2 regions of the Aliivibrio friggae genome follow, and region 2 is predicted to be linked to the other one. Evidence: predicted binding sites of a transcription regulator. Region 2 holds the regulator's gene; the other holds the start of a gene.
The links. Region 2 encodes PurR, which represses purine synthesis genes. Its sites were predicted from a motif close to TNANGNAAACGTTTNCNTNA; they were not measured.
Positions count from the first base shown of each region.

Region 1 (8,388 bases), 1.0 Mb from region 2:
AGATACCGCATGGGACCGTTTTTTACCTTATTCACATATCGTTAAGCTAGACATTATGCAATTAGGCATTGAAGTCGCATGTGAATACGTTAAACAACGAAAACAGCAGGGCTGTAAGCGTCATTACTTAGCCGAAAGAGTGGAAACTAATGAAGAGTTTCAATTGGCGTTTGATGCTGGTTTTCATTTTTATCAAGGTTACTTCTTCAGTAAGCCTGAGATCATTAAAAATCGCGTTGTAAAACCAGAAGAATTCCTTACGATGCAGCTGTTTCAAGAAGTGTGCCGCGAAGAGGTTAACTTTGTCCGAATAGAACAGCTTATTGCGCAAGATGTTTCTTTGTCTTATCAATTACTGAAATTTGTAAATACAGCGTCAGCACGATTAGAGAATCCTATTTCATCGTTTAAGCAAGCACTGGTTTATCTTGGTGAAGAACAAATAAAAATGTTTGTAACCTTAATTGCGACAGCTCATGCTGCGATAAATAAACCAAAAGAGCTTTATAAGCAGTCGTTAGTGAAAGGGCGTTTTTGTGAATTAATGATCTGTCGTATTCAAAATGGTACGCCAGGACAGCAAGCCTTTATTGTGGGCTTATTTTCACTGCTTGATGCACTACTTGATCGCAAGCTTGATGATGTTTTAGAGCAGTTATCTTTAAGTCACGAAATTGAACAAGCGATTTTACTTCGTGTTGGTTTGCTTGGTTCAATGCTAGAGCTGTATGAAAGTTTAGATGTCGGTGATTGGGAAGAGATAGATAAAACGAGTCGATTATTGGGTTTTTCATCTAAAACGGTAGAGAAAACCTATCAAGATGCAGAGCAGTGGTATCAATCAATTCTCGCTAAGTAGTTAAATAACTAGACAAAAAAGCCCCATTAATCGTACATCTTATTTAAGTGTGCGATTAATGGGGCTTTGTTATTTAGGAATTATGATTTTTTATTACTGGCAATAATTGATAATTTGAACTTCTTTTGAAAAGAGTTTTTGTTTTAATTGGTGGCACTCTTGTGTAATTGAAGTGATGGCTTCTGCCTGCTCTGGGTTTACTAAATCGTAATCCCCTTCAATGTTGTAGTTAAAACCTTCCCCAGTAATCATAATCGGCTCAATGGTAATACGCCCACGGTTTGCTGTAACCGTGATCGGGTCAACATGTATTGGATATTGTGCTACTGGTACTTTTTCTTGAATCTTTTCTTTAGTTTCGAGAGAGGCATTAGGTTGATCGTTATCAGGAATTAATCCTAACTTATATTGCCACAATTCTTTTGCTGTCTTTGTTGTGAGCATTTCTCTTGGGATGACATTCAATTCACCATTAAAACTGTAGTTAAAACTGTCTCTATTTACAGCTAATCCATTGCCATTAAAAGTGAATTCAGTGAGTCCATCAAGAGGGATTGGATTTGAGATAAAATGGCTAAGATAACTAACGGGTAATCCATCGCCATACGCCTCAAGTTGCCAAGGTTGACTGTCTTGCATCAATTGAATGCTACCAGTAAAGCCAATAAGTCCTTCAGGTAAAGGAAGTAGTGCACGTTCAATTGACCATAATCCATTTACAGTATTCATTTCTATCAATAATTGCTGACTTAACAAGTAATTGAAACTTGCATTAGAGGCGCTAATTGAAAGCTTTCCGTCCCATAACCCCCATTGTGCATAACGCAATAAATCGAGATCATTACCTTCAACGTTTACGCCCGATAATTGGTAAGGGTAAAGACTATTTAATTGAATCAACTGAACATTATTGAGATCTATTTTAGCTACTTTTACTTCTGTTAACTGCTTTATATATTGGCTAAACGCTTGGGCTTCCTCATCAGTGACGATCCACTTTATTTGTTCCGCCGTAAAGGTTTTTAGGTTAATGGCATTTGGAGACACCTGACCTGAAAGTTGAATATTGCCATCAAAGATATCGAAAGACAGATTAGTGATGTCTGCTTTTTTACCATTAAGAGTTAAATTAACAATTGGGTTTTCAATAAGATGTTGATTCCAAACCACGCTGTCGGCATTAAAGGAAATCGCAGCCTCGCTTTGTTGCCACAAATGATAAGGAAGCAGTACATTTTCAGCAGATAAACTTAAATTGTTTACGCTAAATTGGGGTAACTCCACATTAATGTCTAGTAAATCAATACGCTCAAATTGGTAGGTGAAACCTTGTTGAGTTAACCAATTTAATGGTTTTCCTATTATGTCTGCATTATCAGATTCTAAATTAAAATTACGTAGCGTAAATTGAGGGATAACCCATAAGGTATTTTCTTTTAGTTCTGCTTGAGCGGTAATCGTACTGTCTCGCCAAATAAAAGAAAGGCCATGTAACGCGGTGTAATTTTCGCTGTAATAGCCATCGATTAATACGTCATTAAGTGCTTCGCCTTGCCAGTACAATTGTTGTGTTGAAAACTGAAAACTGCCTTCAAAAGGAATTGTCGTATTTTCTTGTACTGACCAATTGGTGAGTTGGATTTGTGCGTCACGAAGCACGACGTCTTCATTAGCAAAGTCCAAGTTAGAAATATTTAATTGGTCTATTGAAATCCAATGAATACCTTCATTTGTTGGAAGTCCGTTTTGTAAGCTCAAACCATCAATTTTGATACTATCAAAAGCCAATTTTCCTTTTTTTATTGGATGTTGAGAAAGCCAAAAATCAACCTGTTGGATCTGTAATAAGTGATCTTCTTGAATAATCGTGACGTCAGAGAGCGTGAGATATAAAGGAGATTGAATAGAGTAATCTATGCCACCAAAAGTGACCTTTTGATCAGTGATCTTATTGATAAGGGGGGTTAATACCGGCTGTGCGTAAGGTGTATGCAAAAGGGATAAAAATGCGACCACAAGTAGTAGGCAAAAAGAGATAAGCCAACCAAGGCTTTTCAGTGTGGTGTACATTGTTAACTCCAAAAGAGAAATAGGAATAGAAAGAGTGGAGTAAAAATCAAATGCAATCAAGTTATTGTGATGGTTTACTTAGAGGTAATCACTGTTTTGCACTGTTGTTTGAACTGATTGCATAAAAAAGCCCTTCACAATGGAAGGGCTTGAATTTATCGATGTATTTACTAGATAACTTAGTTAAGTTGAGGACCTGCTTTAACTAGCGCCTTACCTTCGTCATTATCTGTGTATTGAGCAAAGTTTTTAATGAAACGCTGAGCTAGATCTTCCGCTTTGCTGTCCCATTGTAGTGGGTCAGTGTAAGTATCACGAGGATCTAAGATTGAGGTATCAACACCTGGTAATGATGTTGGTACTTCTAGGTTAAATACTGGAATGTTTTTGCTTTCAGCGTGGTCGATTGAACCATCTAAAATCGCATCAATAATTGCACGAGTATCTTGGATAGAGATACGTTTACCTGTGCCATTCCACCCTGTATTTACAATGTATGCTTCTGCGCCAACTGCTTCCATTCGTTTTACAAGAACTTCGGCGTATTGTGTTGGGTGCAGTGTTAAGAACGCCGCGCCAAATGCTGCTGAGAACGTTGGTGTCGGCTCAGTAATACCACGTTCAGTACCTGCTAACTTAGCAGTAAAACCTGAAAGGAAGTGATACTTAGTTTGTTCTGGCGTTAGTTTTGCTACAGGAGGTAGAACACCAAATGCATCTGCGGTTAAGAAAATAACTTTATTTGCATGGCCTGCTTTTGATACTGGCTTAACAATATTATCGATGTGATAAATTGGGTAAGAAACACGAGTGTTTTCAGTTTTAGAGCCATCATCAAAATCAATAGTGCCGTCACTACGAACAGTTACATTCTCAAGTAGAGCGTCACGGCGGATCGCATTGAAAATATCAGGTTCAGCTTCTTTCGATAGGCGGATTGTTTTTGCGTAACAGCCCCCTTCAAAATTGAAGATACCGTCATTATCCCAACCGTGTTCATCATCACCAATGAGTTGGCGTTTTGGATCGGTTGAAAGCGTAGTTTTACCTGTACCTGATAAACCAAAGAATACCGCAACATCACCTTCTTCACCCACATTTGCAGAACAGTGCATTGATGCAATGCCTTGCAGTGGAAGAAGGTAGTTCATCATTGCGAACATGCCTTTTTTCATTTCACCGCCGTACCAAGTACCACCGATGATTTGTACGCGCTCTGTTAAGTTGAAAGCAACAAAGTTTTCCGAATTTAATCCGTGTTCTACGTAATTAGGGTTGGTTGCTTTTGCACCGTTCATTACCACAAAATCGGGTTCAAACGTTGCTAGTTCTTCTTCTGTTGGTCGAATGAACATGTTTTTTACGAAGTGTGCTTGCCATGCCACTTCCGTAATGACTCGAACACTCAAACGAGTATCAGGGTTTGCACCACAATAACCGTCAATAACAAATAGGCGCTTACCAGAAAGTTGCTCTGTGACTAGGGCTTTTAGATCATCCCAAACTGCTGGTGTGATAGCTTTATTGTCGTTTTTACCTTGATCAGACCACCACAGTGTATCTTTTGTCGTGTCATCTTTTACGATGTATTTATCTTTTGGTGAACGGCCAGTAAAAATACCAGTATCTACCGCAACTGAGCCAAGCTCTGTCATTACACCACGCTCATAACCTTCTAGGTCAGGACGTGTTTCTTCTTCGAACAGTTGGTCATAACTTGGGTTACGGAGAACATCAGTAACATTGGTTAGACCATGTTGAGTAAGATCGAGCTGTGCAGCCTTTTTATGTTCCATAACAGTCATAGGAGCTCCTTAAAGGAATTTTGTAGGGATTTTTAATATTTCTAATTATTTGTATTCTGCTAATCATGCTAACAATGCGGTAAATTGAAAACAGGGAGATGAATCATAAAATAACCATAAAGTAGTAGTGGTTATTTAATCACCATCACAAAATAGCAATAGCCCTATTCTACTCTTAAAGAAATCGTTTGCGCTAGATGTAATTGATTATTATTTAAACAAAATTAAGTGTGGATAAGTGGAATTAAAAAGGTGTTTGATATCAAATTTAGTTATAAAAAAAGCCAACCTAATGGCTGGCTTTTCGACAAAATAAGTAACTTATTCTGTATGGTAAATTAATGAACGGTGTCATTACCTTTTGTCGCGTCTTCAAAAATATTCGCAACATCGATACTGTCAAAATCGTAGCTTGTGCCACAGTAATCACAATGAAGAGAAACTTTGCCTTCTGTTTTTACGATGTCATCAACTTCAGCTCTTTCAATCGTAACAATTGCACCTGCGCTGCGCTCACGAGAACAACCACAGAAGAACTCAACATGTTGAGGTTCAAATAATTGCACTTTATCTTGGTTGTATAAACGATATAAAACGTCTTCGCCTTCTAGGCCAAATAGCTCTTCGTTTTTAATCGTATCAGTCAGTTGTTCTAGATGTTCGAAGTCATCTGCAGAGCCAGTGCCGTCAGGCATAACTTGCAGTAGCATACCAGCAGCGTGAGGTTTGCCTTCAAATTCACCTAGGCGTAACCATAAGCGAGTTTTTAATTGCTCAGAACGTTCAAAGTAACCTTCAAAACAAGCAGCTAAATCTTTACCGTCAAGTGCAACAACACCTTGGTAACGCTCACCATCTTTTGGTGCGATAGTAATAACTAGATAACCTTTACCCATTAATTGGTGCAGTGTGGCATCATCAGAAATTTCGCCATCAAAGCGAGCGACACCACGAACCTTTTGATCGTTATCGCCATTAATTACTACAAGAGAAACAGGACCGTCACCTTGAAGTTGAAGGGTAATTGAGCCTTCAAATTTTAATGTTGCAGTTAATAGTGTGGTTGCAACTAATAGCTCACCCAAAAGGTTTTGTACTGCTTTAGGGTATTCCTTGCTAGAAATGATTTGTTGGTAAGCATCGTCTAATTGAACAAGTTCACCACGAACAGATAAATCTTCAAATAGGTAACGATGCAATGTGTTATTTGCCATGAAATACTCCAGCAATTGTATTAAGGGTTGTTGTCGCTCACAGTATAGTGATTATTGTTGCTTGAATCTCATGATATCACGTCGCTGTTTTTTATCTGGACGTTTATCAGGATGTGGGCTGCCAAGAGAATTGAGTTTGCGTAATTTTGCATTCTCTTCACGATGCTTAATGCTACTTTCTGTTTCTTTATAAAGCGTTTGTGCAACAGGGGCACCGCGACGTTGATCTGAAAGGATTTCAATAACCACGACGATTTCTTCGTTGTTGCCTTGGCGAAGTTTAACTTCCGCACCAACTTCGACTAATTTACTTGGTTTAGCTCGTTGGCCATTATAATGAACTTTACCGCCATCAACCATATTTCTCGCAATAGAGCGAGTCTTGTAAAAACGAGCAGCCCAGAGCCATTTATCGAGTCTGATGCCATCGTTGGTATTAGATTTTGAACTCATTATGCCTACCTAATGTCTTACTTCTCTGCTTATTTAATGGTGTCAGGAATTTTTTTTTCAATCTTTTGAGGAGAATTAATCAAAATTGATAAGCAACTAGAGTCATTAATGAGAAATAATGCTCTAATAACGAGTTCCCCCTCTTTAATTACGTGATATGTCTTCGAGTAATTCAATAAAACGACATTATTCTCGGTAATTATGCGGTGATATTTTATAATTCATACTGACATCAACTATTTAATTGACTTTGTAACATAGAAAGGAAGCTCTGAGCCTAATGATAGCTAATATGAAAATAGAAAAAATTTCTCAATATTGGTCGGTATATCAATCTACGATATCTAAAAGTTTAACTGTTGTGTTGGTTGCTTGTTTTGCGTGGATTTGTGGCTCTCTCTTTTGGTCGATGCTTGCTCCTCAAACATCTGTTTCTCAATGGCAGCCTAAAGCTGTGGTTGTCGCTAATACGCAAAAGAAAAATGGAGATGACTCTTTATCTGGTTTATTGAATAGCCAAGTGTTTGGGCATTTTAATACAGAGAAAAAAGTTGAGCAGCCAAAAATAGTTGAAGTGAAAGACGCCCCTAAGACTCGCTTAAATTTAACCCTAGCAGGTGTCGTTGCCAGTTCTAAGCCTACATTGAGTTTGGCGGTTATTGCGAATCGAGGAAAACAGAATACGTACGGTATTGACGAGACGATTGATGGAACGCGTGCAACCGTAAAAGCGATCAGTGTGGATCGCATTATTATCTCTAATAATGGCCGTGATGAAACTTTAATGTTAGAAGGCATTGAGTACACAAAAATATCAACAGAGAGAAATAGTACGGGTAGTTCTGGCACTGTGTTGGGAAATAATCGTCAAAATTCTAATCAAGACGAACTGGATAATATTCGTAAAGAGATAGCGAAAAACCCACAATCGGTATTGAAATACATTCGTCTTTCTCAAGTGTCTGATAATGGAAAAATCACGGGATATCGTGTTAATCCAGGTAAAGACCGTAAATTATTTGATTCAGTTGGCCTTAAGCCAGGTGATATAGCGACCAGCTTAAATGGGATTGATTTAACTGATCCTGCCGCAATGAGTGCATTGTGGAAAAACATGTCGGAAATGACAGAGCTTAATTTAACCGTTCAGCGTGACGGTCAACTACATGACATTTTTATCGGTTTATAACGGATAAATAAGAAAATGAATAAGGGTATATTGTGAAAAAGTGCATAGGCAAGGGAGCCTTATTACTTGCGGGCAGCATGATGTGGACATCGGCTATTGCAAATGACTTTAGTGCTAGCTTCAAAGGGACGGATATTCAAGAGTTCATCAATATTGTGGGTCGAAACTTAGAAAAGACCATTATTGTTGATCCCTCTGTTCGTGGCAAAGTAGATGTTCGTAGCTATGACTTATTAAATGAAGAGCAATACTATCAGTTCTTTTTAAGTGTACTTGAAGTGTATGGCTACGCTGTTGTTGAGATGGACAGTGGCATTTTAAAAGTCATTAAAGATAAAGACGCTAAAACCTCAGCCGTTCCAGTACTTGGTGCAAAAGACAAAATTACAGGTGATGCAGTAATTACTCGTGTTATTGCCGTTCGTAATGTCTCTGTGCGTGAGTTGTCTCCTTTGTTACGTCAGCTAAATGATAATGCCGGTGCGGGTAACGTTGTGCACTATGATCCTGCCAATATCATTATGATCACAGGTCGTGCGGCGGTGGTAAATCGCTTAGCGGAAATTATTGAACGTGTTGACCAAGCTGGCGATAAAGAAATTGAAGTAGTGGATTTACAAAATGCCTCTGCCGCTGAAATGGTACGTATTGTTGATGCGCTAAATAAAACCACAGAAGCGAAAAATACCCCTGCTTTTTTACAGCCTAAATTGGTTGCAGATGAGCGCACTAACTCGATTCTTATTTCGGGTGATCCAAAGGTACGTAATCGTCTTAAAAAATTAATTAAGCAGCTTG
Region 1 covers NZ_CM170648.1:2,819,544-2,827,931, reverse strand. Annotated here, with positions in the region: gene AC2INI_RS13110 (EAL and HDOD domain-containing protein) at 1-859, shown strand, start outside; gene AC2INI_RS13105 (AsmA family protein) at 953-2,929, opposite strand; gene pckA (phosphoenolpyruvate carboxykinase (ATP)) at 3,109-4,734, opposite strand; gene hslO (Hsp33 family molecular chaperone HslO) at 5,073-5,948, opposite strand; gene hslR (ribosome-associated heat shock protein Hsp15) at 6,000-6,401, opposite strand; gene gspC (type II secretion system protein GspC) at 6,682-7,590, shown strand; gene gspD (type II secretion system secretin GspD) at 7,668-8,388, shown strand, end outside.
Region 1: a site for PurR is predicted at 4,911-4,930, ahead of pckA (phosphoenolpyruvate carboxykinase (ATP)). Genes of this name have one in related genera too.

Region 2 (8,388 bases):
AAAGAAAGTGGCTTTACTTAATCCTGAAAAATTAGGGTTAAGCTTTAATGCATTTGTATTGATAAAAACATCCAATCACTCACAAGAGTGGTATAACCAATTTGTGGATACTGTTTCGGATTTCCCTGAAGTGATGGAATTTTATCGAATGGCGGGAGAGTATGATTACATGATGAAAGTGTTATCAGCAGACATGAAAGCCTTCGATGGTTTTTATAAAAAACTAGTCAACAGTGTTGATGGGATCTCGAATGTCACCAGTACATTTGCGATGGAGCCTCTAAAATATACAACAGAGCTACCGTTATAGTTATATGGTAATTATGTGTGAAAAAGAAGGTCAGGTGGTAACTACCTGACCGATAAATTATATGATTGAAGAGGTGGGTTTATTTTTTCTTCATTCTCATCACGCCTTCCTGCATAGCTGATGCAACAAGTTCACCTTTTTGATTGAATATTTCCCCACGAACTAGGCCACGAGAACCACTCGCATTGGTACTTTCAATAGAGTACAACAACCATTCATCCATCTTAAATGGACGGTGGAACCACATTGAATGGTCAATCGTCGCCACTTGGAAGTTTGGCGTTAATAAGCTGACTTCATGTGGATGAAGGGCGGTTGGTAAGAATCCCCAATCAGATGCATAAGCTAATAAGTATTGATGGATTAATTGGTCGGCTGGTAGCTCACCATTGGCCTTAATCCACAGATGTTGTGTTGGCGCCGCTTTTTTAGGGGCTAGTGGATTAACAATATTAACAGGACGAACTTCAATTGGTTTTTCACCACAAAATATTTTTTGAACCGTGGGTGGAAGGACGTGTTTAATGGCTTCTGCAAGTTGTGTTTCTGAGGTGAAATTTTCAGGCCCTGCGATATCAGGCATACTTGATTGGTGCTCAAAGCCCGGCTCATCACCGTGATAAGAAGCGGTTAAGTAAAAGATAGGTCGGCCATTTTGAATCGCTTTAACGCGACGTGTGCTGAAGCTTCTGCCATCTCTTAAATTTTCCACATCATAAATAATCGCTTTTTCTGGATCGCCAGGATAAAGAAAGTAGCTATGGAAAGAGTGAACGGTTCTAGCATTATCAACAGTATAACGAGCAGCAGAAAGTGCCTGCCCAATGACTTGGCCACCATACACTTGTGGCAATCCAAGGTTTTCACTTTGACCTCTAAATAAGCCTTGTTCTAATTGTTCTAACTGCAATAGTGTAAGTAATTCATTTAATGGTTTATTCATTCTATATGCCTTAATGCCTCTGACGTGATTACTCTATTGTGAGTCAGATTCAGGTTCAGTTCAATAAGTTAAACACTATGTTAACTGAGTCAGATTTGTATCAAAACTGTGCAATTTTACTCTGGTTGAGTTAGTTTTCTGTCAAAGATGAAGTCGTTAAGCAGACACGGTGAGATATTAGGTCTATATTCGTGTCAGTTTGTTAGATAACGATAATATTATAAGAGAGAAAAACATGAAAAAATCATTATTAATTGCTTTTTCTGTAGCGACAGGGATCACGATGGTTGGCTGCAATTCAACAGATAAAGCAGAAAAAGAAGTGGTTAAGCAAGAAGTGGTAGTGCAAGAAGATATGGCTCAAACAGATGCGTCTGGCACTGAAGTAATTGAAGCATCTGAAACACAATTAGTGACAGGTAGTGTTGGTTACCGTGAGCGCATTGCTTTACCTGCAAACGCGGTGATTACTGTTACATTAGCTGACGTGTCTTTAGCGGATGCACCATCAAAAACGATTGCTGAGCAAACTTTTGAAGCGGCAGAAAAGTCATCACCATTTGATTATTCTTTAGAATTTGATACGGCTGATATTCAAGCGAATCATCGCTATTCTGTACGTGCAACAATCAAAGTTGATGGTAAGTTACGTTTCACAACAGACACAAACTACGCTGTGATCACAGATGAAGCAAAAACAATGCAACAAGATTTATTGTTAAAAGGCGTTCGTCAATAATATTGACTGGCTTTATGTAAACAGGCCGTTGTGTCTTAAGGCATGACGACTTGTTTAAAATGGCAAATTTTCCCATCTTCTCGAATCAATATCCCTTCTTCTTCAAGCAACCTTCTCTGTTTTTCAAATTTATCACCTAGTAATGAAATCTTCCCCTGTGCATTGACAACTCGATACCAAGGTAACAGTGTATCTTCTGGGAGTTTAGCTAACACTTTTCCCACGTGTCGTGAGTGATTAGGAAACCCTGCTAACGTTGCAAGCTGTCCATAAGTGACGACTCGGCCTGACGGTACGTAATATAAATTCGTATAAATACTTTGAGTAAATTCATCCATTGAAATAAATATCTTCTATTAGAAAAGAGAGATTGGTCAGTGATAAAGCTAAGTATTACCGCTAAACTGAAATAGTAGCAAAGTAAACCGCTTTGTACCAAGGAGGGCTAGCGATGGTATTAACCGTGTTGTCTATTATATTAAGTATCCTACTTGTTGTTGTTGGCGTATTGGCTTTTGGGATTAGTGGAGGAGAGCTTCCTTTACTTGCTTTAGCCATTCCTATGTTATGGCTCATTCCTCAAGGTGGTGTTGCTACATGGGTGTTACTTGCTGGAATGTCATTGTTTGGCTTAACGCTTAGTGAGCAGCCATTATCACTCTCGATTGCTGTTTGGACTCTATTTCCCTTATTAATGGTGATTTTTTCACGACGAAAAAGCATTCATCTGGTGGCCTTTATTATTGCGGTTGTGGTGGCAATGGAAGCTGGGATCATGGCCTTACAATATGAAGGTAAATTAGAAGGCAGTGCCTCTTTAACATTGGTTCAAATAATCAGTGTTATTTTGGTCTGGATAGCGGCGAGAAGTTGGAAACCTGTGAATCGAAATGCGTGGTGGCCTCTGGTACTCGTTATTCCATTATGGATAGGGGGCTTACAACACGCGGCACTTGTTGCCTTGTCAATTACTGGTCTTATTGTATGTTTACAGAGTCTTGGACGATCTAAATATAGAGATTGGCTTTCTATGCTATCGTGGCTTTTACCCGTCATTGCTTTTGCAACTTTAATCATATCCCCTAAGTTTGAGGTGCCAGCATCGGTCATGGTTTCTTGGCTAATGATTTTAATGATTGGGTGGGTTACTGATTTTATGATGCAAGTAGATGATGAACCTATCGATTAAGTTCATCACCTATATTTACTATTAACCGCTAATGGCTACGACAGTTGTTTTTTCCTTTTTTATATTATCGCACTCAGTTTCAATCGCCTCTTTAATGGCTTCAGAAGATTGAATTAAATCATCGTAATGGCATGCTTGATCTCGACCGCGCCCTTTTGCTTCATACAGCGCAATATCAGCAAGTTTGGTTAAATCATCTGATTGTTGCCCATTTTTAGGGTAAGTAGAAATACCAATGGAAACACTTAGTTTCCCTAATGATAGTTCCTTAATTGCAAGGTGGAGATCACTTACGGAAGCACATAGCCCGTTTGCTACAGCAAGAGCGTCTTCAGCATTGGTACTTGGTAAGATAATAGCGAGCTCTTCACCACCAAGACGACAAATTGTATCTTCGCCACGCATTGTATTAAGCAGTAAAGTACCAATAGTTTTTAGGACATAGTCACCAGCATCATGGCCGTAGTTGTCATTAAAGCGTTTGAAATGGTCAAGATCTAGCATAAGAATAGACATTTCTTGTTTATGTCTATGCGCACGCATGATTTCTTGATTGATGGTTTCTTCGTAGTAACGGCGATTGTATAAACCGGTCAATGGATCACTGATCGCTTGTTCTCTCAGTTTTTCTTGTAAGTTTAAGTTAGCTAAAGCTAGACCGAGATGTTCTGCAACCGTAAAGGCTAGTTTTTGTACATCAGGCTCTAAATCTTCTTTATCACCAAGGTAGATGTGCATCATACCGATAGTATTTCCATGGGCAGTCAGAGGAATACAAAGTGTTTGATCTTCCCCCGTTGCTGACATATGAGAGCAAGGCAACGTTGTGTACTTATCGTTTGCTAGGTGGAATTTACCTTTACGCAGCGCCCAGCACTCTTCTGGTGCATAAGTTTTGCTTCCTGGCCATACTCCGCCCCAGTCAAGCTTAACAAGCAATTGGTTACGAGAAGAACGCATTAATGAAATAACGCCATTTACGTTACCAAGAATTCGAGGAAGGATATCTTCAACCACCATCTGAGCTTCATTAATTGAATTACAGGCAGCAAGCATAGTAGCAAGGCGATGTAATAATTCAATCTCTTGAGTACGCTGCTCAATACGATCTTCTTGTAAATCTTGCTCATTTTGTACTTGCTGCTGAATCAATTTGTTACTTAATAAAGAAGAACCAATAACAAGTGAAATATTAATCCCCATTAAAATTATTAGGATATTCATCAATTCTTCTACCATTGCGTCTATACGCGTTAATGGTGTCGCGACTCTAACAATATAAGTTTGACCTTGGTAATCGAATGATTGTGCTGAATACAGTAAATTTTTAAAGCGAGAAGTACTGAAGCGGGTCGTGGTGCCATAATTTAAGTTTTTAGCGTCAACAACTTCTTTTCTATTTAGGTGGTTTTCAAGTCGTAATACGGCTTCTAAAGAGATATCACTGTCTGCGATAGGTGTACCATCAGCTTTGATGATTGTTACGTGATCTTCTTTAGCTAGTTCTAGCTTGGTTTTTATATAAACATCTAAGGCTTTTAAATCAGAAAAAGAAACTTGGTCATCATTTATTTCTTTTATGACGCGTGAGATTTCTTCAGACATTCCACCTTCGACCTTTTTTTCAAGCCAATCAGAAAGTGTTGAGTTAAAAATAAATAAACCAAGAGACATGGTAAATATCATGCATATGATAGGTAGGTAGAGCCATTTTTTGCTGATTGTGTTTTTGTTCATCTAACAATATCCAATAATTCATTAGGCCAATTAATCGGCTTTAATACCATATATAGGGTATCTGAATTAAAGGTGAAATAATAGATTATTTACAATAAAGTTAATACGATGTGATTGATAAGGTTGGTTGGTTAAGTTTTTGTTCTGAATGATTTTAATTTGAAACTGTAAAATAAATAAGTTAAAACGAGGAGATGCAGATACTGCCTTTAGTTTAAAACTAAGAACAGTATCTGAAATTATGAAGGAGAATTATTGTGAGCTAATTTATAATTGCTTTCTTAGTTCACATCTTGTTTCCGATGAAACAACAGACCAATGTGTGCCTTTAATTGCTCCCTCAAGAGACCATAATAATTCATCACTAACATGGCTAGAATGAGTTTGTTGAATTGCTTTATAAGCATTTACTGAGCCTGTACTACGTAGTTCTTCTACTGTATTAATCCCTGCTTTCTTTAGCATTCTTTCTGTAGCTAATCGAAGGTTTGGTAAATCTTTAATACGTGATGGTTCTGCGGTTTTCTGTTTTTCTTTATCTTTTTTCGCGACATCTAAAGCTATAACAGCTTGAAGCAAGATGGAATCTGGTTCATTCCAACACTCCTCAGGAAGAGCAAAATATTTAGTAACAACTGGAAAACCACGTTTTTTATAAACGTAAGGTTCAAATCCTTGCTCTTTAAATAAATTAATCGTTTCTTCGCTTGATCGTAAATGCAGTTTGTCTTGAACGACAAGGGCAAACATAGTGTCATCTATAAAGACACCAAAGCCACCAAACATTGAACGCGAAGAGATCTTCCCAAGAGAGGAAAGTAAACGAAGTGATTCTTTTAGTATTGGTTTATCCATTGCAATAATTCTCGGTTAGTAAGTCTATGTCACTAAACAACTGAGCCCGAGGAAATAGTAGCAAGCTTAAAAGAAATCATTGTTATTTTAACGTAAAAATTAACAACGATTGACAGAATACTCGCCGTCGGCAACCCCGCTACCTTATATATAATACGTAGGCCGGAAGCTTTGCGTCCTATACTTTCGCATAGTTTGCCATGTTCGTGACACTATTGATGATATAGCAATCAATAAGGTGTGTTATAGCAAAAAACGCCATTATGTGATCTTGGTTCACATAATGGCGTTGTTTTTTTGTTATCTCTGTTCAAGTTTTAAATAAAAAAGAGAAATAAATAAGTTTTTGATATAAAAAGAATTGTAATTATTATTTTAAACGATTAAGAACACTACTGCGAGAAACAACCTCTGGCTGCATTTCAAAAACACGACGTTCGTGATGTTTATCCTTAATTCGCTCTAATAATATCTCTACCGCAGTTTTTCCTACACGACGTTTAGGTTGGTGGATCGTCGTTAGCGGTGGTGAGAAGTAAGCTGAAAGTTCTATATTATCGTAGCCAATAACAGAAATATCTTCAGGCACTCGCAAACCAGATTGCTTAATTCGACTGATTGCAGCCAGAGCCATTATATCGTTAAAACAAAATAAAGCAGTTGGACGCTCTTGCATGGCTAATAGCTTATCAATCGCTTTTGATGCAGAAGCGCATTCAAAGTCACCTTCTAATATCCATTCTGATTTAAATGGCAAGTTAGCTTCTTCATGAGCGCGTTGAAAACCATGAACACGTTCTTTACATGTGGTTTTTTCAGCTTGACCTGTAATACAAGCAATTTGAGTATGGCCATTTTCGATCAAATGTTTTGTTGCTAAATAGCCACCTTTTTCAGAGTTATCAATGATTTTATCTGTGTGTGGACTATCAGGGCCCCAGTCCATAATTACCATTGGTAACTCGGTATTCTTTTCAAGTAGTGCTAATAATTGTTCATTAAGATCTGAACACATAACCAATAAGCCATCTACTCGTTTTTCAGAAAGCATACGAAGGTAATGTTTTTGTTTATCTAAATCGCCCTCGGTATTACACATAAATAGTGTGTAACCTTGTTTGTAGCAGTAGTTTTCAACCCCATGCATTACTTCAGCAAAAAATGGGTTAAATGATTGAGTTACTAGCATACCAATAGTACGTGTCGTATTGCACTTTAAACTACGAGCAACAGCACTTGGTGCATAGTTAAGTTCTTCAACTGCTTCCCATACACGCTTTTGAGTTGCTTCTGCGACAAAGCGTGTCTTGTTAATTACGTGCGATACCGTGGTGGTTGAAACCGAAGCAAGTTTTGCAACGTCTTTAATAGTAGCCATATAAAAGCCTTAAATGATTATTAAGGGGCTATTTATCTTCCAACAAAAATGAGTTTTGATCTGTAAAGAACTGATGGAAGATAAATAGGCCCTAAGTCTAGGTATAAATAAAAAGGTATAAATAAAAAAAACCGCCAAAAATGCGGTTTTCATTTAGTTTTCAAATTTTATCGTTTGCGTTCACATTTTATAGGTAAAGCATAGTGCAAACAATTATTGATTTAATAAATTTTGGTTGTAATCTGATTTACATCACGGACTTGTTAGTTTATTGCATCAATTTTAGCATTTATATTACTCACCGGTAAGGAAAGTCGCATCTAATCGTAAGAACGCAACTAAAAAGTCGGTAACAGAAGCATAAAAACCAAACTCATCTCTTTCTTTACATATTTGACTAAATCTTGGAACCCATGAAAGTAATTGTTCGTTGATAAACGTTAGTTGAGCATTCATGTAAGTTTCAAAATCTTCTTCAGATGATTGCTGATTTGTCATGGCAATTAAGTTACCAAGAAAATCTAATTCAATAGCAATATGGTCAGCAGGTTCGTTAAACTCAGACTTTTGTGCAATGTCATATTTTGAAAGTAGATCTCGCATATCTTGAGCTGGCTTGCCATTTAGGATGCCTGCCTTGTCTAAATATATCGACGCGTAAGGCAGAGCACTGTTTTTATCCGAGCCTAGAAAGGCTTGACAGAAATCAGCAGATAGCTCAAGTTGCACGTCTTCGCGGCTTTGTAATTGATTTAGTTTTTCAATTAAAGCATTCATCGATGTCGCTAACGTTGGAGTTTCAGCCAAGCTTGCTAAAAAAGTACGTACTTCAAAACTGTTGTACTGCTCAAGCTGCTCAGTTGTTAGTTCATTAGCTAATAAGCTTGAAAGCCACCAGTAAATTTCAGCGCGTTGTTCATTAAATGCTGTTAATTCGTTCATTTATCTTTTACTCCAAAAAGTTTATTTAAGAATTGTACTGGATAAGTATGAAAAGGAATAGCACCTCTCATTAACAGGGTGTATAAATATATGAGTAAAGATTAATGTTCGATTTTTATTAAGAATTGTCTTGAATCAATTAAAATACAGAAATATCAATTGAGAATTGGCATTATTACAAAATATGAATAGAATAAGATAAGAACCATCCTAATAACCATAAAAAAGAGAAGATTATGAGCTATCACATTTTAGTTGTTGAAGACGAAGTGGTAACTCGCTCTAAACTTGTAGG
Region 2 covers NZ_CM170648.1:1,822,137-1,830,524, reverse strand. Annotated here, with positions in the region: gene AC2INI_RS08500 (Lrp/AsnC family transcriptional regulator) at 1-310, shown strand, start outside; gene tesB (acyl-CoA thioesterase II) at 390-1,253, opposite strand; gene AC2INI_RS08490 (YbaY family lipoprotein) at 1,489-1,992, shown strand; gene AC2INI_RS08485 (MGMT family protein) at 2,028-2,330, opposite strand; gene AC2INI_RS08480 (VP0952 family biofilm-associated protein) at 2,444-3,181, shown strand; gene AC2INI_RS08475 (sensor domain-containing diguanylate cyclase) at 3,203-4,918, opposite strand; gene AC2INI_RS08470 (TfoX/Sxy family DNA transformation protein) at 5,186-5,773, opposite strand; cyclic di-GMP riboswitch class I at 5,900-5,983, opposite strand; gene purR (HTH-type transcriptional repressor PurR) at 6,144-7,151, opposite strand; gene torD (molecular chaperone TorD) at 7,446-8,093, opposite strand; gene torR (two-component system response regulator TorR) at 8,330-8,388, shown strand, end outside.